3 regions of the Arthrobacter sp. 05N33_2 genome follow, and region 1 is predicted to be linked to each of the others. Evidence: riboswitches for the same ligand, from Rfam matches in the RefSeq annotation. Region 1 holds a riboswitch; each other region holds the start of a gene.
The links. A riboswitch is a leader RNA that binds a small molecule or an ion and turns the genes downstream of it on or off. The one in region 1 is predicted to bind cyclic di-AMP.
Positions count from the first base shown of each region.

Region 2: another riboswitch for cyclic di-AMP. It lies ahead of AC1DHX_RS12010 (aggregation-promoting factor C-terminal-like domain-containing protein); the one in region 1 lies ahead of AC1DHX_RS08930 (hypothetical protein).
Region 3: another riboswitch for cyclic di-AMP. It lies ahead of AC1DHX_RS07680 (NlpC/P60 family protein); the one in region 1 lies ahead of AC1DHX_RS08930 (hypothetical protein).

Region 1 covers NZ_JBFTNJ010000013.1:39,389-46,795, forward strand. Annotated here, with positions in the region: gene AC1DHX_RS08905 (esterase/lipase family protein) at 247-1,044, opposite strand; gene AC1DHX_RS08910 (hypothetical protein) at 1,389-1,994, opposite strand; gene AC1DHX_RS08915 (DNA alkylation repair protein) at 2,120-2,824, shown strand; gene AC1DHX_RS08920 (cation:proton antiporter) at 2,883-4,088, opposite strand; gene AC1DHX_RS08925 (hypothetical protein) at 4,085-4,333, opposite strand; cyclic di-AMP (ydaO/yuaA leader) riboswitch at 4,535-4,737, shown strand; gene AC1DHX_RS08930 (hypothetical protein) at 4,745-5,431, shown strand; gene AC1DHX_RS08935 (sensor histidine kinase) at 5,577-6,584, opposite strand; gene AC1DHX_RS08940 (response regulator transcription factor) at 6,577-7,254, opposite strand; gene AC1DHX_RS08945 (DedA family protein) at 7,260-7,407, opposite strand, start outside.
Region 2 covers NZ_JBFTNJ010000025.1:4,158-11,032, reverse strand. Annotated here, with positions in the region: gene AC1DHX_RS12020 (glycosyltransferase family 39 protein) at 1-1,591, opposite strand, end outside; gene AC1DHX_RS12015 (bifunctional glycosyltransferase family 2/GtrA family protein) at 1,592-3,025, opposite strand; gene AC1DHX_RS12010 (aggregation-promoting factor C-terminal-like domain-containing protein) at 3,186-4,025, opposite strand; cyclic di-AMP (ydaO/yuaA leader) riboswitch at 4,025-4,184, opposite strand; gene AC1DHX_RS12005 (sensor histidine kinase) at 4,368-5,978, opposite strand; gene AC1DHX_RS12000 (response regulator transcription factor) at 6,000-6,740, opposite strand.
Region 3 covers NZ_JBFTNJ010000010.1:25,937-33,343, reverse strand. Annotated here, with positions in the region: gene AC1DHX_RS07710 (alpha-mannosidase) at 1-759, opposite strand, end outside; gene fdhD (formate dehydrogenase accessory sulfurtransferase FdhD) at 851-1,723, opposite strand; gene AC1DHX_RS07700 (molybdopterin molybdotransferase MoeA) at 1,857-3,461, opposite strand; gene AC1DHX_RS07695 (DUF6457 domain-containing protein) at 3,458-3,745, opposite strand; gene mobA (molybdenum cofactor guanylyltransferase) at 3,767-4,438, opposite strand; gene AC1DHX_RS07685 (HNH endonuclease) at 4,533-5,033, opposite strand; gene AC1DHX_RS07680 (NlpC/P60 family protein) at 5,253-6,011, opposite strand; cyclic di-AMP (ydaO/yuaA leader) riboswitch at 6,307-6,476, opposite strand; gene AC1DHX_RS07675 (M23 family metallopeptidase) at 6,613-7,407, opposite strand, start outside.

The DNA of each region.
Region 1 (7,407 bases):
GCTGGCACGCACAACCGACGCTGCCTGGGCGGCGGATAATGCGGGAAGTTTCATCCGGCCCCTGCCGCAAGGCATGGGCGAGCAGACGCCGAACGGCGCAACGGGGCCCTGCAAAGGGGCGGTCCGGGGCCCTGCATTCGGGCCGGGCCTCACGGCCAGCCGCCAACGTTACCGGACCGTTACCTCAGCCCGCAAACCTCCCGGATCCGGGACGTTCCGCATGCCGCCTCCGCCCGGGGTGCCGCGCTACACGCAGCTGGGCTGATACGCCGGGTTGCCCGGGCGGCCGGCCGGCTGACCAAGAGCGTCGGACACGAGACGCTGGGTGACGGAGTCGTTGGGCGCCTGGTCATGGTCAATCACGTCTGCTGGGCACTTGTCCTGGATGGTGATATTGGTGACCTGCCGGGCCGGGCCGGCGAGGAACTGGCTGGGGTAGGGCGTCACCACCTCGTCGTGCGTCGTGGAGATCACCGTGTAGGCCGGACCAGGAACCGTGTCGCCAATGGAGTTGAGCTCGGTGAGGAATGGTGAACCTGCCTGCTGGTCGGCGCAGGCCTGGCAATTCGACCCTCCCACTGAGGTGGCCGGCGGAACGGCGTCCGGTGTCGGCGTGATGAGCCCGCGGGTTCCGTGGTTGGACGGGGCGATGCCCACAAGGTGGTTCACCTTGTCCGCGCCTCCAAGGAAACCGAGGTAGTAGCGCGGCATCATGCCGCCCTGGCTGTGGCCCACGAGATCAACTTTCCTGGCACCGGTCGAGGCCAGTACCTTGTCGACAAACGGGGCGAGCTGACGGGCTGAGTCTGCCACCGGGCCCGTGGCGTCGACGCCGTTGGTCGCACCGTAGTTCAGCGCGAAGACGCAGTAGCCCTGGCTCTTTAGCGCCGGCGACATCGTCGCCCAGTTCTTCGCCATGTTTTCGAAGGTTCCCGGCACCAGGACCACCGGGTAGGGGTGGGCTGCCGAGGGCTTGCAGGACCAGTCATTCGCGCCGGGCGGCGAAACGTCAACGGTGTCGGCCTGGGCCGCCGGCACACCCATCAGGGATGCGCCGAGCAGCGCCAAGGTCGCAGCGGCCAGGGTTGCGAGTGCTGCGGGCGTTTTCGGGTGTGGCACGGATTACCTCTTCGGTTGGACGCGTCATCTGTGACGGTCTGTGGAAATGGAAGTGAGGTAGGGGATCAGCCCCCGCTGTGATCCGACTCACGTCTCTGAATTCACGCTAGGGAAGGTGCTCCGCGGATCGCTCCAACATGCACGTTTGTGCATGCATTTTTCGACGCCGCTGGTGCCAGGTGGGGTTGCGTGGAGAGACTGCTGCACAGTTGTGCAGGTAGGGGCATGCCGCCCGCCGTCGCCCCCGGTCACCTCACTCTCCGGTCACCTCACTCTCCGGGCGGAAAATCGTAGGAGGCCTGGATCGTCGCCGGCGCGGTGCCGTAGGACAGGACGATCTCGTCGTGCGCCTTGAACGGTAGGTCCCGGATCCCGGCGTCGAACTTCCGGCCGTTCACGTAAACGGTCCAGCCATCCAGCGAACCCCCACCGGTGCCGGGGGCGCCGTTGCCATCGAGGACGCCCCACTCCGTCAGGAGCTGCCCGAGGGTGAAGACCTGGCCGGCGGTAGGGGACTCGATGTGGACCACGCCCGTGGTGTCGTGGGTGTGCAGGGCTGAGATGCCGTTGGCCCTTTGGTCAGCTCCGGTGGTGATGCCGATATTGGCCGGCACCGCGATGGGATTGCCGTCCTTCAGTACGTCCAGATGTGCGTGATAGTGGTCCACGTTGCCCTCCGCCGTCAGCACCGTGAGGCCGGCCTGGGCGATCCGGCCGGGCGCCCCCGTGATGTCTAATGCGAAATCAGGGGCCGGCGCCGCGGATGCCGCAGGTGACTCGGGCGACGGTGCGGTAGATGGCGCAGGGGCAGCGCACCCTGCCACCCCCAGCGTCATGGCGGAAAGTGCGATGGCGAGTGTCAGCTTGGTGTGCATGGTTGCGTAAACCGCTTTCGATCGGAGGCTTGCCAGTTCAGTCTAGGCAGATGGTCCGGGCCCACCGCCCAGGACAGCTTGGCACCGCGTTTCCGCCGCGAGCCGCGAGGGGAAAGAATGGACAGGTGAGTGATGCCGGCGAATTCATCGACCTCTCGCTGCAGCGCGAAGCTTCCTGGCGCCGCGCTGAGCAGCTTCAGGCGCGGCTGGAAACGGAGCCGGCGGGCAGCGGCCTCCGGTTCTACGGCACGTCCGTGGGCGCCGTGCGCGGCACGGTCCGGGATGCCGGCCGCCGCTATCCCGGGCTGTCCCGCGATGAGGTCACTGCGCTGAGTTCCGAACTGTGGGGCTCCGCCCTCGGAGGCTCCGGACGGGGGGCCGCGCCGGTTTTCGAGCGCCGGCTGGCCGCCGTGGTCCTGCTGCAGGCCAACGTGAAGCTCCTGACCAACTCCGACCTCACCCGGCTGGAGGGCTTCATCCGGCAGGCGCGGGTGCGGGACCTTGTGGATCCGCTCGCCGTCGACGTCGTCGGGCCCCTGGTGGACGGACTCGATGTTCTGGCCAGGGTGCGGGCCGACAGCGTGCTGGACCGGTGGGTGCGCGAGCCCGATGCCTGGCTGCGCCGGGCCGCGCTTCTCTCGCCGTTGCTGGCGCTGCGCGCGGGCGCGGGGGACTGGGACAGGTTCCTCCGGCACGCCAACGCGGTGCTCGGCGAGCCGGGCGGGACGTTCGACGCCGACGGCACAGCTGTCCGGGATGCCGTCTCCCGGGTCCTGGCAGAGATGGCAAAGTGGAGGCCGGAGCTGCAATTCACGTCCATTGGAGAATGACCCTCCGAAATTTCGCCGCCGGCTCGGCTTTGGCCCAGGCATTTAGACATCCGGACTGTCAGGCCTTCGGACCCCCCGGATCGCCCTGCCCAACGGCGCTGCCGGAATTTCCGGACTTGCCGCCGGCATTTGCCGGGACCGCGAAAGTCCTCGCCGCCCGTGACCCGGCGCCGGCGCCCGCGGCTATGGTGACCAGCGCTCCCACCAGCAGGGCCGCGGCCTCGCCCGGGAGCAGGACCTGAAGCTGCGTGCCGATGCTCGCCGCAGCCACCGGTACGCCAAGCTGGGCCGCCGACAACACCCCCAGCGACAGTGGGAGTCCCAGGAAAGCCAGGTCGGCGTGGGCCAGCAGGGCCCCGGCCCCCAGCAACAGGCCGAGGGCCATCATGTCCGGGTGCCCGGCCAGGTCCCTTAGCGTCAGCGATGCACCCAGCCACACGAAGAAGAGCGGACCCAGGAAGCCGTCGCTGAGCGCGAACAGTTGCCGGGCCAGCCGCCGCGGTTCGCCGACCGCAGCCATCACCAGGCCGAAAGAAAAGCCTGCCATCATCACAGACACATTGCTCCATGTCGCGACACCGGCCAGGGTGAAGAGCACGGCCAGCTGGATCCGTAGCTCCAGGGCAAACTTGCGGCTTTCCGAGAGCCGGTGCACGCGCCGGCGGATTCCCTGGCGCTCCAGCCAGCGCAAGCCGACAAAGAGCACTACCGCGCACCCGGTCACCGCGAGGACACCCAACGCCGCCTGGACTGCGTGGGGCGGATCCACCAGGAGCGGCAACGCCACAATGCAGGCTGTGTCGGCTATTGCCACCTGCGCTGTCATAGCGACGACATCTGGCCCGCCGAGGCGCAGGGAATCGACGATTGGAAGCACCAGGGCGGCCGACGAGGAGGCCAGCAGCACGACGTAGAGGGGAGCATGTCCAGTCCCGAACAGCAGTCCGATGCCGGTTCCGATCACCACCGCTGCCGCTGCGGCCACCATCGCCCGGCGGGAGCCTTTGCCGAGGGCGCCACGGATGTGCGGATCCCGCACGGGAACGTGGGTGCCTGCCACGAACATCATCAGCGCAAACCCGATATTGGCCAGCAGGGTGAACGTCGGGTCCGCGGGGTCCACCAGGGCCAGGCCTGAGCGCCCGATCGCGATGCCGGCCAGCAGCTCACCCAGCATGACAGGCAAGTGCCAGCGCGCCGGCAGGGCCAGCAGGGGTCCAGCCAAGGCGATGACGGCGATCAGCGCCAGCGACAGGAAGGTCACGGTTCGCGGCGGCCGGCCGGCGCCGGGCCTGACCGCCGTTCCACCACCGCATAGGCCTTGCCGTCCAGGAAAGCCCAGTCGTTGACAACCATGTACCCGAGCGCGTCCACCCGGTCATTGAGGATGTGCTCGTCGAAACCCCCGTCGCGCGGTTCCGCGTCCCATGTGCTCACGTGGACGTCCCCGCCGTCGAGGATCAGCAGCTCGGTGTTGACGTCGAAATCCTCTTGGGGCTGAGTGCTCAACTGGCAGATGGCGACACAATGGCTGTTCATTTTCGGGCCTCCGCTTCCGGTGGTGCTGATGGCATCATCCTATGTTCGGAAACGGCGCCGCCCTATGGGCAAATTGCGGCCCGGCATCACGGCTCCGTTACCTGAATGTGACTTTCGGGTGCGGTTCGCGCTACGGTTGATGAGTGCCTGTTGTCTCCGATACGGGCGCTCCCCAGCCGATTGCCTAACTCTGCCGCGGCCCGGGGGTAACTCGCATCAACGTCCGGCAGAGACGGGGAAACCACTTTTGATCTGCTGATATGCAGGTCTTGGGGTGAAGCCGCACAGTGCCCGCAACGACGGGCCCGGGAGTGCGGCCGGGTGCCTCCCATCCGAATCCGACAGCTCACCTCGCAGGCATTGGGAGAGGCTACATTTTTCATGACTTCAGTCAATACTTTTGCGCGCCATGCCGCCGTCCTCGCCGCCGCATCCGGCCTGGTCCTGACCAGCGGAATGGCCGCCAACGCCGCCACCGCCCCCGTGCAGCGTGACTCTGCTCCGGCGTCGAACGTCGACGTCACCGGACAGGTCAGTGCCCCCGTCAGCGCCGATTCAAGCGTCAAGATCAGCTTCGAGCGCCCCGCAGTGGATTCTGTTGCCGCGCCGGTCATCGAACAGCCCGTCGCACCGGCTCCGGCTCCCGCTGCAGCCCCGGCGGCAGCGCCCAAGGCTCCGGCCAAGCCGGTCATCCAGGTGCAGGCCGCTCCGGCAGCAGCTCCGGCAGCAGCGCCGGCCGCGGCGCCCGCGGGCGGACGCAACGCCATCATGCTCTCGGCCGCCTACAGCCAGGTGGGCATCACCCAGGACTGCACCGCCATGGTGGAAAAGGCCCTTGGCGCCGCGGGTAAGCCCGTTGGCGACATCGGTCCCCGCGCGTTCCTTGGCCTTGGAACCGTTGTGGCGACGCCGCAGCCCGGTGACATGGTGGTCCAGTCCGGCCACGTCGGCATCTACGCCGGCAACGGCCAGGTGGTCAGTGGCGGCATGAACGGCAAGAACCAGACCATGGTCCACCCGCTGTCCTGGCTCACCGCGACCGGCGGCGTGACGTTCGTCCGCGCCTAAGCCGCACGGCCCCGACCCGGGGCCAGACAGTCCGGAAAGACCGGCGCTCGAGTTCCCTTGGGGGCAACTCGACCGCCGGTCTTTCCTGTCTCCGCATTCGGGAGTCCGGGATCCCGATGGCATATCTTTCCCCGGCGGATGGACCTCAGGGATTCCCGCTGCCCATGAGCGGAAGCGTCAACTTCATGACGGTTCCCTCGTCGCCCGTCGCGGCCACCTCGACGGTGCCCCCGGCCGCGACAGCAATCTCCCGGACCAGGGCCAGGCCGATGCCAAAGCTCCGCTGTCCCTGTGAGGTGCCGGTGCCGGCCGTCCGCACGAACCGGTCAAAGATCCGGGCCTGATCGACGCCGGTGATTCCGGTCCCGGAGTCCGCCACCGTGATCACGGCGCGCTTCTGCTCGATTGAGGTCGTGATGGACACGCGGCCGCCCGGAGGCGTGTGGGCCAGCGCGTTGTCCGCCAGGGCCAGCACGGCACGCCGCAGCGCATTCTTCTCGATCCGGGCCAGCGGCCGGGCATCGGCGGAGAATTCCAGACGCACCTGGCGCTGCTCTGCCACCTGCTGGAGGCTGCCGGCGACGCTGGCGGCAGCCTCGGCGAGGTCGGCAGGGGGCGCGGAACGGTCCGGGGCCTCCGCGGTTGCCGCGAGGAGCAGTTCGTTGACAATCCCTGTCAGCGTCGCGGCGTCCTCCCGGATCCGGGCCAGGTCGTGGCTTTGCCTGGAGCCGGGCACAGTGTTGCGCTGGGCCAGCTGGATCCTGGTGTCCAGGATGGTCAATGGCGTGCGCAATTCGTGGCTGGCGTCCTGGACAAAACGCCGCTCCCTTGCCAGGGCATCACTGAGGGGACGAATCGCGCTGCGCGCACTGAGCCACCCGACGATTCCGGCCAGCAGGATTCCCGCCACCCCGGCGATGATCATGGCTTCGAGGACGTCCTTGGAATCCAGGTAGGTGTAGGCCGTCCCGGCCGCCGCCGAGCCCGGCACTTCAGGATGGGCCAGTTGGTTCGTGAGGTACAGCGCCGTGGCGGCGAGCAGCCCGAGAACCATGACCGCGCACGCAGCACTGATCCGCACCGCGACCTTGAGGGAAGCCTTGCGCAGGATGGAGTGGTCCGGATTTCCGCCGGCCGGCCGGCCGTCACTCATGGGCTTCGCCGATCTGGTATCCGAGGCCGTGCACCGTGCGGATCACTGCTTTGGAGATCTTCCGGCGCAGGTGATGAACATAGGTATCGATCACGCCGGGCTGTTCCGAGGCGTGGAAGCACGCCGCGAGGAGCTCATCCCGGGTGAAGACGCGGTCCGGTTCCGCGGCCAGGGCAGCCAGCAGCTGGCCTTCCTTTGCGGTCAGTGACACCGTTTGCCCGTAGACGGAACGGACGGAGCGCTGCGTTGGATCCAGTTCCCAGTCCCCGATCGCCACCGGTGCCGGGGCCGGGGGAGTGAAAGTCCGCGTCAGTGCGCGCAGGCGTGCTGCCAGTTCGCCGGCGTCGAACGGCTTGGTCACGTAATCGTTGGCTCCGGCGTCCAGGCCCCTGACTTTTTCGTCGGCATCGCCCAGCGCGGTCAGGATCAGGATGGGCGTGGCAATGCCTTTCGAGCGCAAAGCCGTAATGAGGGCGATGCCGTCCATGCCGGGCAGCCCGCGGTCCACCACCATGATGTCCCAGCTCCCGGTCAGCCCCTGGTGGAGGCCGTCGCGGCCGTTGGTGACCAACTGGACCCGGTAGTCCGGGTCCAGGAGCTCGGCGATGAGCGGTCCCAGGACGGCGTCGTCCTCGACGAGCAGCAGGGACGGAAGGTCAGCGGAGGTCATGTCAGCTATTCTTCCGCGGCCATTTCCTCAGTCCGCAGTCCGGCCCCGGGTTCTTCTGCCGTGTCGCCGGCGGCTTTGTCTGCGGCTGCGCCGCGGGAGTTCCGGCGGCGTTTGAGGAGCTGCACCACCCCCGGCACGACGGAGACGAGCACC
Region 2 (6,875 bases), on a different contig from region 1:
CGGTCGCCAGTGTCCACGCGGTGCTTCCGAGGCCGCCGGCAAGCAGGCAGAGGATCACGACGCCGGCCGTGGCGGCCTTGCGGAACCGCGCCGGGAGAGCCGCCATGCCGTCCACCCGCAGGAGCAGGGCCGCGGCGGCGAGCACGCCCAGGACCACGATGATCACCCGGAGCCCGGGAAGCCAGGACGGGTCGCGGCCCAACAGCACGGCGGACCAGACCGAGGTGGCCAGCACCGTCACGGCCAGGACAACCCGGGCGGGCCAGTAGGCCCGGCCCCGCCACAGTTCCAGGGAACCGATGCCGGCCAGCGCCGCGATGGCGGGGGCCAGCGCCACGGCGTAGTACGGATGGACGGTGCCGCTCATGAAGCTGAAGATCCCCGCAGTGATGACCAGCCAGCCGCCCCAAAGCAGGAGCGCCGCACGGGTTTTTGAGGTCCTGGCCTCGCGCCGGGTGAACCACAGCCCGGCGGCCAGCAGGATCAGGGCCGCCGGCAGCAGCCAGGACACCTCGCCGCCGAAGCTGGTCCCGAACATCCGGGTGATCCCGGCCGCGCCGCCGAAGCCGACGTTTCCGTTGCCTCCCGGGCCGCCGGCGATACCTCCCAGGTTTCCTCCGCCGGGCATGCCCCCGCCTGACCCGGTGATCCGGCCCAGGCCGTTGTAGCCGAACGTCAGTTCCAGGAAGCTGTTGGTCTCCGACCCCGCCATGTACGGCCGGACCGAGGCCGGCGTCAGCTGGAACAGCAGAACGTAGCTTCCGGCCACGACGGCGATCCCGGCGGCGGCCGCCAGCAGGTGCAGGAGCCGGCGGCCGAGGGTGGTGGGCGCCGCCCACAGGTAGGCCAGGGCCAGCCCGGGAACGATCAGGAAGCCCTGCAGCATCTTGCTCAGGAACGCCAGGCCGATGACCGCGCCGGCCGCGGCGAGCCACTTCCAGCCGGCCTTCTCGATGGCGCGGGTGGTGAGGTAGGCCGCCAGCACCAGGCACAGGGTGAGCATCGCGTCCGGGTTGTTGAACCGGAACATGAGGGCGGCCACCGGGGTCAGCGCCAGGGCGCCGCCGGCGAGCAGGCCCGCGGCCGGCCCGGACACCCGCTTGATGGTCAGGTAGAGAAGCCCGACAGCGGCCACTCCCATGAGCGCCTGGGGAATGAGCATGCTCAGGGCCGAGAAACCAAAGATCCGTCCCGCGAGGGCGGGAATCCAGAGTGCGGCCGGGGGCTTGTCCACCGTGATGGCATTGCCGGCGTCGAGGGAGCCGAAGAGCAGCGCGGTCCAGTCTTTGGTCCCGGCCTGGATCGCCGCGGCATAGAAGGAGTTGGCGTAGCCGGTGGCCTCCAGATTCCACAGGTACAACGCCGCGGTGACCACCAGGAGCAGCGCTGCCGAGGGCCGCACCCAGCGGGGTTGCGGTCCGAACAGCAGCCGGTCCCGGCGGCCTTGGGCGGCCGGCGCCGGGGACGCGGGCAGATGGGGCGCCGTCCCGCCGTCTCCGGGAACCGGGTGCGGCTGTTCCTCGGCGGCCGGCGGCCTGCCGGCCGGGGAACCGCCCTGGGCTCCGGCGGTGGGACTGATGGTTGCCGTCATTTACTTGGCCTTTTCTGTGCGGGGGAGGGAATGATCGGGGGCACCGGGCGCCGGAACGGCAGCGGCGGGCCTGTGGCGGAAGACCACCAGCCGGAAGAGCAGGAACTTCACGGCCGTGGCGGCCAGGTTGGCGGCGGTGACCGTGAGCAGTTCAAGCCAGCGGTCCGGGGCCGCTCCCGACGCGGCGTGAACGAGGGCGAGTGCGCCCGAGGTCAGGGCCAGCCCGATGCCGAAGACCAGCAGCCCCTCAAAATGGTGGCGAGCCGCCTGGCTGCCGCCCTGGATGCCGAACGTGAAGCGCCGGTTGGCCGCAGTGTTGGCCACGGCGGTGGTGAGCAAGGCGAGGAAGTTTGCCAGCTGCGGGTCCATGAACCCGCGGCAGAGCAGGAAAATCGCCAGGTAGGCCAGGGTGGAGGCCACCCCGATGCTGCCGAAGCGGACGAACTGTCCGAAGAGGCTTCCGCCGGGGCTTTGTTCCTGTGCCCGCGAGGCGGCCGGCAGCGGTCCGCGGGCCAGGGCCGCGCGCAGGTCGGGAACTGGGATCCGGCCCGAGACCAGGTCCCGGCTCAACCGTGCCATGCCGCGCAAGTCCGCGAGGGCCGTCTGGACGATGTCCACGCTGGAATCCGGGTCGTCGGTCCAGTCCACCGGGACTTCGTGGACGCGCAGGCCGCACTTTTCTGCCAGAACCAGCAGCTCGGTGTCGAAGAACCAGGCGTTGTCCAGCGTGTGGGGAAGCAGTTGCCGGGCCACGTCCGCCCGGATCGCCTTGAAGCCGCACTGCGCGTCACTGAAGTGGGCGCCCATGAGGGCCTGGAGCAGGAAGTTGTAGCTGCGCGAGATGAATTCCCGTTTGGGTCCGCGGACCACGCGGGAGTTGCGGGTCAGCCGTGTCCCGATCGCCAGGTCGGAGTGCCCGGAAATGAGCGGGGCAAGGAGCGGGCCGAGGGCCGCCAGATCAGTGGAAAGATCCACATCCATGTACGCCAGGACCGGCGACGGCGAGGCCAGCCACACCTTGCGGAGTGCGTTTCCGCGGCCCTTTTCTGCCATATGGACCACCGTCACTTCGCGCAGCTCGCGGGCTACCCGTTCCGCGGCCTTGAGCGTTCCGTCGGTGCTGGCGTTGTCCGCCACGGTGATCCGGAAGGAATGCGGGAAGGCGCCGAGCAGGTACGCGTGGAGCCGGCGCAGGCAGGCCTCGAGGTCCCGTTCCTCGTTAAAGACCGGGATGGTGACGTCCAGCAGGGGCGTGCTGGCGCGCGTATCAATGGCCGTGCGCCGGCCGCCGGGGCCGGTCAGGGCCCCGGCGATCGGGCCCGGGACGGGTGCGTCGGCCAGCGCAAGCCCCGAGGGTGCCCCTGGGGCCGCCGGGCCGGCCGGCGTCGCCGTGGAGCGGGGCAGGGTTCCTGTGGCCTGGTCTGTGAATGTCATGGCTCAACTTTCCCGGCGGCCCATATGAGGGCTTTAGGGTCAAGCTGTGCGGGGGCTGTGGAAGTCCGGGCCGCCGGGGCCGGTTCCGCAGTGCAGACGCAAGGAGGCCCCGGATCCATGCGGATCCGGGGCCTCCAGGGCGGGGGCGGCTAGTGCCGGTTTAGTACCAGTTGTGTGCGTAGTGGAAGTTCAGGGCACCGCAGGGGGAACCGTAGCGCGACTTGACGTAGTTCAGGCCCCAGTTGATCTGGGTCCGGTAGTTGGTCATGTAATCGGCGCCGGCGCTCGCCATCTTCGAGGCGGGCAGGGACTGGACCACGCCGTAGGCGCCGCTGCTGGCGTTCGTGGCGGTGGTCTTCCAGTCGGATTCCTTGGTCCACAGCTTGTGCAGGCACTGCATCTGGCCGGGTGCCCAGCCATAGCTTCCCAGCTGGGACGCGGCGTAGGCCTGCGCGCCGGCGGGGTCGTCGACTGCGACCGGCGCGGCTGCCGGTGCCGGTGCCGGAGCGGCTGCCGGTGCCGGAGCGGGGGCTGCCGCGGGAGCCGGAGCAGGTGCGGGGGCTGCCGCGGGGGCCGGAGCAGGTGCTGCCGCAGCTGCCGGTGCGGCAGCAGCGGGCGCGTGGATCAGCGCTTCGGTTGCCTCAACCTCCGAGATCTGGGGAGCCACGTTCTTTTCCGTGGCAGCGGTCGGCCCAGCCACCTGGACCCGCTCGAAGTTGAGCTTGGCCAGCGGGTCAGCCATCGTGGCCGTCTGGCTCGCAACGTTCGCCGTGTGGGCGCCCGGCTCTGCCGCCTGGCTCGCGGCGCCGCCACCCAGCAGCAGCGCGCACGCGGCGGTGACGACGGCGGCACGGCGGCCGGTTACACCGAGCCCGGCGGCGAACCGCGACAGGGCGGATGCCTGCTTGACCGGTTCGGCGCGGTGGCGCGACTTGGCTGCGCCAGCTGAGCGGGAATGCGAACCGCCGACAGGGCGTGTTTGTACCTGGAATTCAGTCATGGTGGCCTCTCAACGCCGGCGGAGTTAGCTGTCGGGTTCGGATGAGGTCATCCGGCCGCACGGAACATCACGTGTCGGCTTCACCCCGAGGGCGCATGAAAGCAGATTGCCCGGGAACTCTGGGTCCCCCGCCTCTGCCTGGTCCAGCGGAATCCGGGAAGCGGCAGAGTTTGGCGTCCGTCCGGATATGCGGCACCGATGGCGGCGCACGCTAACGACGCTACAGGACCCGGTCGCTTAAGTCACATTTTGGTAACAGGAGTCACAGTGCCGGGGTGTCGGGTTGCGCCGGGCTCGCCGGTCGACCGTCCGGGCCGTTTGCGCCGGCGGCGGCCGTTCCGGTTACGCCGGCGGCGGCGAGGCGGGCAGCCGCACGGCGAACTCCGTGCGGCCCGGCCGGGACGTGACCTCGACTGTTCCTCCGTGGGCCTCCACGATCGACTGGACAATGGACAGGCCCAACCCGCTGGTGCCCTCGGACGTCGGCGCGGCGGTCGCCGTGCCGTGACCTCCGCGGCTGCCGGAAACAGCGCCGGAGGACGAGCGTGCGGGAGCCCCGGACCCGACCCTCGCCGTCGCGACGGCAGAATCGGCGGGGACAGCTGCGGGGTTCGACGCCGGATTGGTGCGCGAGGCGTCGGCCCGGGTGAAGCGGGCGAAGACCCGGCCGATAAATTCCGGGGCGATGCCGCTGCCATTGTCTGTCACGGTGACCACGGCACTGCCGTCAGCCGAGCGCATAACGCCCGTGACCACCTTGGTCCCGGGTTCCGTGTGCTTGCGCGCATTGGACAGCAGGTTGGCGAGGACCTGGTGAAGCTGGGTCGCATCACCGCGCACCACCACGGGCTCGTCCGGAAGTTCCAGCTGCCAGATGCGGTCCGGGGCCATGACTTTCTCATCGCTGACCGTCTCGATGGCCAGCTGGGTGAGGTCGACGTCGGAGATTTTGAGCGGCTGTCCCTCGTCCAGGCGCGCCAGCAGCAGCAGGTCCTCCACGAGCGTGGTCATCCGCTCGGACTGGCTTTGCACACGGGCGAGGGACCTCTCGCCGTCGGGGGTGAAATGCTCGGTCATCCGCATCAGCTCCGTGTAGCCGCGAATGGCCGTCAGCGGGGTGCGGAGTTCGTGCGAGGCGTCGGCGACGAACTGCCGGACCTTCATCTCGCTCTCCTGCCGCGCCTCGAGAGCGTTGGAGACGTTGTCCAGCATCTTGTTCAGCGCGTAGCCCACGCTGCCCACTTCCGTTCCGGGATGGGCCGCCGACGTCGGGACGCGGACCCCGAGCGCCACCTCGCCGGCGTCCAGCGGGAGACGGGAGACCTTGGTGGCAACCTCGGAGAGCTGTTCCAGCGGCTTCATGGTCCGCCGGATCAGGGCCGTGCCGGCGAGCCCGATCAGCACGAGCCCGCCTGCGGACACCACCACCATGGTCCAGACCAGGGAGGCCAGGGTGCTTTGTTTTTCTGCCAGCGGGAGTCCGGTCACAATCACGTCGCCGTACGGTGTTCGCGCCGCCGTGAGCCGGTAGGCGCCGGCCGAAAGGCTGCGGTCCACGGACACGCCGCTCGGGGTGAGGGCCAGGAGAACCTTGTTGTCGGCGGGGGAGAGGTTCTTGACCGCGCCGTCCCCGGCCAGGAATCCTGCCCTGCTGACTTCGCCGTCCACTATCCGTGCGTTAAGCGTTCCGACGCCCTGTCCCCGGGCTTCGAGGGGGTCGGGGCGTCTGCCCGAATCGTCCGAGGAGGGCCGGCCGAATTCGCTCGAACGGTGGGAGGCCTGGTCCAGCTGGGTGTCGAGTTGCCGGGTGAGGAAGAGGTCCATGGAGGCGTAGCTGAACAAGCCCACAGCGCCGCAGATGGCCACGAGCAGCGCCATGGCGACCAAGACCAGCCGGGTGCGCAAATGCCACGTCGACGGGTTGCGCCAGTCGCGTCCGGGGACGCGGGTCATGCCGGAAAGTGAGGGCACGGATCAGTCCGCCGGTTTCAGGACGTACCCGGCTCCGCGCACCGTGTGGATCATCGGAGCGTGGTTGGCGTCGACCTTCTTGCGGAGGTAGGAAATGTACAGTTCCACGATGTTCGCCTGGCCGCCGAAATCGTAGTCCCAGACACGGTCCAGGATCTGGGCCTTGCTGATGACCCGCTTCGGGTTTTCCATGAGGTAGCGCAGCAGCTCGAACTGCGTGGCGGTCAGGTGCATTTCCTCACCGGCCCGGGTGACTTCGCGGGTGTCGACGTTGAGCACGAGGTCTCCCACCACGAGTTCGGCGGTGTCCATGGCGGCCACTCCGGAGCGCTGGACCAGCCGGTGCAGGCGCAGCAGCACCTCTTCCATGCTGAACGGCTTGGTGACATAGTCATCGCCGCCGGCCGCCAGTCCGGTGATGCGGTCCTGGACGGCATCCTTGGCGGTGAGGAACAGCGCCGGCACCTCCGGCGCGAACGCGCGGATCCTGTTCAGCAGTTCGACGCCGTCGAACCCGGGCAACATCACGTCCAGCACCAGCACGTCGGGGCGGAACTCCTTGGCTAGCCGGACGGCTCCGGGCCCGTCCTCGGCCACGGCCACGGACCAGCCGGCCATCCGCAGCCCCATGCTCATGAGCTCGGAGAGGCTGGGCTCGTCATCCACCACGAGGGCGCGGATGGGGGAGCCGTCCGGATGCGTGAGCTGGGGAAGGTTGTTGGTCATGGAGTGCGAAGTGGCCATGGGGACAACTCTCCGATCTGCCGGTTAGGCGGGGCTTTGGGGACCCTGTGCGGCACCTGTGAATCCCAGCCTAGCGAGCTGGATGCCGTTGCGGGACCGTACGGGCCGCACCGGCCACGTTCAAACCCCTTTACC
Region 3 (7,407 bases), on a different contig from region 1:
CGAGGCATAGGCCGGCCTGGACAGGGCTCCGGCCAAGGCGGCCCGTCCGGCCTCCGCGGTCCCGGCAACGTCGTCGGGGTCCATGATGTCCAGCATGCGTTCGAGCGACCGCAGGATGTCGTGGCGGCGGGGCAGGTCCATGGGCAGTTCGTGCATCAGCCCGCTGAGCGTGAGGATGTCCTGCTGCAGTTCCCAGACGGTCTGGTTGCGTTCGGCGATGGCGATCCTGCCGAGGCGGTACTTCGGCTCGCTGCCCGACGTCGCCTTGTCGCCGTAGGGGGTGGCGGCGAAAGTCCAGTTCTGGGACAAGTCGGGATTGGCCGCGGCTTCGACGTAGAAGTCAACGGCCATGCCACTGCCCAGGAGCTTGAGCGGGATGTACTGGTTCCGCGGCGAGATCGCCTTGATGATGGTCCCGTCGGACCGCCAGGCAATGCCTTCGCACTGGAATCCCGGGAGGTCGCCGCTGAAGCCGAGGTCCACGAGGACTTCCACGGAGGTTCCGGCCGCGGTTCCCCAGGCGTCCGGCACCTCACCCCGGAGCCGGAGCCACTTGGTGCTCCAGGGCCGGCCCCAGGCCGCGCCGTGTTCCTGGGGCGTGAACTCCTGCCGCAGGGCCTCGAGCACCGGCACGGGTTCGTCCGGCGCGTTCCAGTTGCTTAGCGTCAGCGGCACGCTGCGCGGGTAGACGGCCGGGCCGATCCGGTCACGCAGAAAGCGGTCCAGCCGGACTTCCGTAAGACGGCGGTCGTCGTGCAATGTGATCCTCTTCAGCGCTGGGGGGGGCCGATCGACTCCAATCGATGGATAAAACTTACGCCGCGGAGAACCCGTTGGCCAACTGTTGCCCCTAGCCGGCCGCGGGCGCCGGAACGGCTACGCGTTGCTGGCCCGCGTACACGTTCAGGCTGGTCCCGCGGCTGAACCCGGCCAGTGTCATCCCGCTGGCCTCGGCGAGCTCGACGGCCAGGCTGGAGGGGGCACTGACAGCGGCGAGGACCGGGATGCCGGCGAGGGCCGCCTTTTGGACGAGCTCGAAGGATGCACGGCCGGACACCTGCAACACGGTGCCCCGGAGCGGGAGCAGGCCTTCGCGGAGCGCCCAGCCCACCACCTTGTCCACCGCGTTGTGCCGGCCCACGTCTTCGCGCAGGCACAGCAATTCGGCCGAGCCGTCGTCGGAGATCCTGAAGAGCCCGGCGGCGTGCACGCCGCCGGTGACTTCGAAGACCTCCTGGGCGGACCGGAGGGCGTCCGGGAGGGCCGCGAGCGTTTCGACGGGGACGGTCAGCTGATCGTGTGCCGGGCTGTAGTGCGAGGACTTCCGTACGGCATCGATCGAGTCAGTGCCGCAGATGCCGCAGGAACTGGAGGTGAAGACGTTGCGTCCGGTCTCGGGCCGTACGACGTCGGGCCTGAGCTGCGCCTCCACCACGTTGAACGTCTGCATGCCGTCGGCGTCTTCGCCGGCGCAGAACCTGAGCGAGACCAGCTGTTCGGGAGCCCAGATGATCCCCTCCGAGACGAGGAAGCCTGCGACGAGGTCGAAGTCATTGCCCGGCGTTCGCATGGTGACGGAGAATGACATGTTGCCGAGCCGGATTTCCAGCGGTTCCTCGACGGCAAGGACGTCCTCCCGGTGCCGGACCGGGAATTCGAGGGCCTGCGGGGACCCGTCCAGGACGATCTTGTGCACCTTGCGGCGCTGTGTCACACGGCCCATCCGGTGCTCCTAAGCAACATAGTGTGCCGCTGTTGAGGCTAGCGGCTGTTTGAATCTTTGGCTGGTTCCATCATTGTAAGTGCCTGGTCCTGGCGGCGTGCCTTGTCTCTGCGCCGGCGCAGCGGGCCAGGACTCAGCCCAAAAGGGCACTCCAGTCCACCGGCCCGTCACTGGCCGAGGTTTTCCTTGCGGTCCGCTTCGCCGCCGGCTTCTGTTCGGCGGCCGCTGCCGACGCGTCAGGCAACGGCGCACCCCACGGGAGGGCGAAGGCGGGGACCAGTTCCCCCAGCTGCACGCCATGGGGCGGGACCACCAGCACACCGTCGGCGGCGGCCAGCCCCCGCATCATTCCCGGGCCGGTGTGCTGCGCCGGCGATGCCATGCCATAGAGCAGCCGGAAGGGCATGAGCCGGGTCCGGCCCGGGTCGGCGTCAATTGTCGAGCCGCAGGGCACCTCGCTGAGCGGGGGGATCGCGCTGTGCCCGAGTGCCGCCAGGAGTGGGGCACCGATCGTGGACAGCGCCATCATGGCCGCTAGCGGGTTTCCTGGCAGGCCGAGGATGTAACGGCCGTCCGGCAGCTCGGCCAGCACGGCGGGGTGGCCCGGGCGCATGGCGATTCCGTCGATCAGCAGGCGGCCGCCGAGCTCGGCGACCGAGCGCCTGAGGTGGTCTGTCCCGGAGCGCCCCGTGCCGCCGGTGGTGACCACGACGTCGGCAGGCAGGTTTTCACCGGCAGGATCGGTGTCCTCGAGGGCGGCGAGCCATTCGGCGTAGGTGTCGCCGACTTTCACTTCTTCGGTACAGATCCCGCCGAGCATTCCCACCACGGCGGCCAGTTGGGGTCCGAAGGTGTCGCGGACCTGCCCGGGTGCCGGTATCCCGCTCGTCACGACCTCGGAGCCAGTGAAAACGAGGCGGACCACGGCCTTGCCGAGCACGGGAAGGGTGTCACTTCCGGCCAGCGCGGCGAGGGCCAGATGGGCCGGGTTCAGGACCGTGCCGCGCTTGATCAGTACGTCCCCGGCGGCGGCTTCCTCCCCGGCCTTCCTGATGTGGTCGCCGTTGCGCGGGTCTCCCGGCTTCGCGGTGCCGCCCAGCTTCAGGACGGGGAGGCCGTCCTCGTCGACGTCGATGATGCCGCTTTCGCTGCGCAACACTGCCTTGGCCCCGGGCGGGATGAGGCCGCCGGTGGCAATCGGGCTGGCCTGATGTGGTGCCAGACGCTGGCCGGGTTCGGCCAGGATCCAGGGGCCGCTGCCGTTGACGGCCCAGCCGTCCATGGCAGAGGAAGCGTAATGGGGCATGTCCTGCCGGGCACCGACGTCCGCCGCGAGCGTCCGGCCGAGCGCCTGCCGCAGCGGAACAGGGGCGGCCGGGATGGGAACAGCGCACTCGAACGCGAGTTGCCGGGCCTCCTGCCACGTGTGGGCCAGGTGCCTGTGCGGCTCCGCGGCAGTGTCCTCGTCCGCTCCATCCTGGTCCGCAGTGTCTTCGCCCGCGGCGCCCTGGTCCCCTGCCTCCTCGTCCGCTGCATCCTGGTCCGCAGTGTCTTCGCCCGCTGCATCCTGGTGCGCCGCGATGTGAGGGCCACCAGGGCCGTCTACGGGAGCCTCTCCACCGCCAGTTCCGACGCCATTTCCGCCGGTATCGTTGACGCCATCTTCACCGCCATCTCTGACGCCATCTCCACCTGCGGCGGTGGTGGGGCCGTTGCCGTCCGGGGCCGCAGCCGTCATGCCCCGGAAGTTTCGGCGGCTGCGTAGTCCTTGGCGAGCCGGCGGGCCACGGCCATCGCGGACTCCATGGACACGGAGTCCGTGGCCTGCCCGGAGCCTGAGGCCAGGCCGGCCGCAAAGCCGGCAATGAATGTGGTCAGCGGTGCCGCCGGGCGCACCACGGAATGGGCGGCCACGCCGGCCAGGGCGAGGACCTCATTCACGTCAATCTCAACGTCGTCCAGCTCCAGGGCCTGGAGCAGGGCACGGCACCAGTCTTCCAGTGTTTCGTCCTGGCTTTTCACCGTTTGCCTCCATGGTCGAGTTCAGCTGTGCAGAGCCGGGCCGGAGCCCGGACCGCCGTCGGGAATCCTGCCGGATACCCCCAGTGCGGACGCGTCATCCCAGGTGTCGACGTCATCCGTGGAACCCGGGGGAACGCGAACTTCCCGCACGTCCAGCCTAGCAAGAAGGGCGAACACCGACGCGTTTTCCAGCCGGTCCCGGGACGCGGCGTCCGCGACAGAACGATGTAGCACGGCCGTGCCATAAAAGCCCGCGAGCGGCTGTTTCCGGCCGTCGGCCGAGACGGCCATGACGCCGTCGGCCGCGTCCCTTTCCGGCGTGCCTGCACCGGACGCGGCCAGCGCCTCGGCCAGGGCATGGACCGCGCCTTCCGACCGGGGCATGTCACACGCCAGGACGAGGGTATAGGGCGCGGCTACTGCGTGCCGGCTCGCGTGATCGGCGGCCAGGGCGGCCAGCCCCGCCGCGATGGCTGCGGCCGGACCCGCGAAGGGCGGCTCTTCCCGGCAGGTCAGGACGCCGCCGGGCAGGCCCCCGGGGTCGGGGCCCACGACGACGGTGCGCCCCGCCGCGCCGGCGGCCCGCAGTGACCGCTCCAGGAGGGTGGCGCCGTCGTAGACCAGCCCGGATTTGGGCACGCCGCCGAGGCGTGAGGACCGCCCCCCGGCGAGAATGATGGCATCGAACTCCATCGTTTCAGCCTAGCGCGGCGCCAGCGGCGACCGAACAAGCCGTCACGTGCGCCGGCAGCGTCTTCACCGGCTGATCAATCAGCAAGGGGGCAGATCAGGCAGCCGATTCAGGCAGCAGGAACGGATCCCAGGCCGGCGTCGGCTTCTCGAGTTCCTTGATCTGCCAGATGGCACCCTTTGGCGGGCCCGGAACAAAACCGATCTTCCAGCCCATCTCCGCCGGCGTATGGTCGCTCTTGGCGTTGTTGCACCGCAGGCACGCCGCCACCAGATTCTCCCAGGAGTCGGCCCCGCCCCGCGATTTGGGCTGGATGTGGTCGATGGTGTGGGCAGCCTTGCCGCAGTACGCGCAGCGGTGGGCATCCCGGCGCAGCACGCCGCGGCGGCTCACCGCAGTCATCGTGTTGTACCTGGGCCGGATGTAGCGGTTCAGCAGGATCACGGACGGGCGGCCCAAAATGTCCTGGGGGCCGACCACGGGGTCGTCCCCTTCGGCCACCACGCTGGCCTTTCCGGTCAGGACAAGGACGAGCGCCCGGCGGAAGGTGATGACCGCCAGCGGTTCATATCCAGCATTCAGAACGAGAGTGCGCATCCGCATACCTCTTCACGGCCGCACCCGCCAGCGGCACGAGGGCCGGCTGCCCTCTGCATGGTCGGGCTATGGATCGACAACACAAGAGTAAACACTCAAGTGCCGGATCACCGAATATTTTTTCACCGGTGCGGTCCCGGGCGCGGAAAGTTCACTGCACGGCAACGCAAAAGACCCCCGCCTGCAGGCGGGGGTCTTTCGGAATGCTGGGGTTCGTGCTTAGGCGCCGACGCGGATGAAGACCGGGCCGGAGCCGACGTTGACGCTGTACAGCGCGGTGGTGCCGCCGTTCCAGCCGCCGTGCACTGCCATGCCGTTGCCGACGTAGACCGCGATGTGAGCCATGCCCACGCCGCCGTTCTGGTAGTAAGCGAGGTCGCCCGGGCGTGCCTCGGCGGCGCTCACGGTGCGGCCCAGGGACAGGTAACCTGCCGGCCAGCCGTGGTAGTGGATGCCTGCCGCGGCCAGGGCGTTGGTGGCGAGGGCGGTGCAGTCCTGCGCCACGCCGATCTGTGCGTAGGCAGCGGCGGCGATGGTCGCGCCTGCGCCGCTTCCGATGCCAGCGGGGGCCTGGGCAGCGACGCCGCCGCTGACGCCAACCTCGGTGCCGCCGGCGCGGGTGGCCGTGGCGTCCTGGACCTTGACAACGGGCTTGGGAGCCTCGACAACGGGAGCCGGCGTGGTGGTCACGGCGGGCTTCTCGTAGGAGATCGCGATGGTGGAAGCGGCCGAGATGGTGGCCGGAGCTGCGGACTGGACTTCCAGGGCCGAAGCGGAGGTGGATTCGCGCTGAACATTGGTTTCAGCAGCGTTGGCTGCGATTCCGCTGGTCAGGACCAGACCGGAAGCTGCGGCGATGACCGCAGCCTGACGGCCCACGCCGCCGGCGTTGTCGCCGACAGCCTTAGCAATAACAGCCAGCGAGTTGGTCTTGGTGACCTCGGCGCGGTGCCGTGCAACGTTTGCACGAGTAGTCATTAAGTTCTCTCTTTCGTGATCCTTGGACCGCGCGCTTTCGGGCGCGGACTGAGGACGCTCCGGCATCTTGGGGGTACGCCGGATCGCCCCGAAATGGGTTACTTAGCGAAGGGTGTACTGCGAAGACGCGCCAAAAGCGGAAACTGCATGCTGTCCGGGCTCGCTAGAGATTGAGCCTGCGGAACGTGATCCAATCCGGGCGCCGGCAAGGGCGGCACGTGATGTGGATTCCAGCGGGCTCGACAGAGCCTCGCCGGTGCGCATGCGCGCAGAATTGTGGCGTGAAGACACGAAAGTAGCCTCTCCCAATGCCTACGAGGTGAGCTGTCGGATTCGGATGGGAGTCACCCGGCCGCGCTGCTTCCTGGGAAGCTTTGCGACTTAACCCCAAGGCCTTCTTTCGAAGGCCAAAATTGGTTCCCCCGCCCCTGCCAGACGATGTAATGCGAACGGACCTTGAGCGGTGGCAGAGCTAGGCAATCCACTCAAGAGCGCCAACTTCGGAAAAGTTGGCGTGCTTCAAACCCTACAGCAGTCCGGATCCAATGTCACATTCAGATCACGGCGTGTCACAGGAAGTTGAGAGCAGCCCATCGTCTTTTTAGAGCCAGCCGAGCGGGTCAACGACATCGCCGTTGACCATCACTTCAAAGTGGAGGTGGCAGCCCGTGGAGGCGCCGGTGGTTCCGCTCATGGCGACGACGTCACCGCGGGAAACCTTCTGGCCGACCTTGGCCGAGGCCGAGGACAGGTGGTTGTACGTGGTCTCCAGGCCGTTGCCGTGATCGATGACCACGCGGTTCCCCCCGCCGAAGGGATGCCAGCCGTTGAAGGTCACGGTGCCGCTGGCGGCCGCGTGGACCGCCGTGCCGCACTGGGCGGCGAAATCCTGGCCGCGGTGGAACTCCCCCGCGCCCCCGGTAATGGGGCTGACACGGTAGCCGAAGGGCGAGGCCGTGACCAGCTGGTCGAGCGGCGCACCCAGGGTGCCGGCCGATGCCGCGCGGGTGATGGTTCCCACAGATTGGGCGCTCAGCAGCTGCTTGAGTTTCCCGTCCGGATCGCCCTTCGTGGTGACGGCCGTGCGGTTGAAGTCGACTTTGGCGGCGGCAGCAGCGGTGACATCCGGCTGCACGGCAGCGGAGAGTGCGCCGGACCCGCCCGGATTCGAAGCCATCACCGGGCTCGTGACGGGGACCGTCACGGTCAGAACCAGACCAGTTGCGGCCAGGGCGATCCCGGCCTTCTGCCCGACCCCGCTGGCCGCGGCAAAGTCCGTGACCTGGCGGAACGGACTGCGACGGCGACGGCGTTCATCCCGGTGCACGTCCCGCGGGCGTTCGGCCGTGTGTGCGACGACGGGACGCGGCTCCGGTGCGGGACCGGTCGCGCGGCG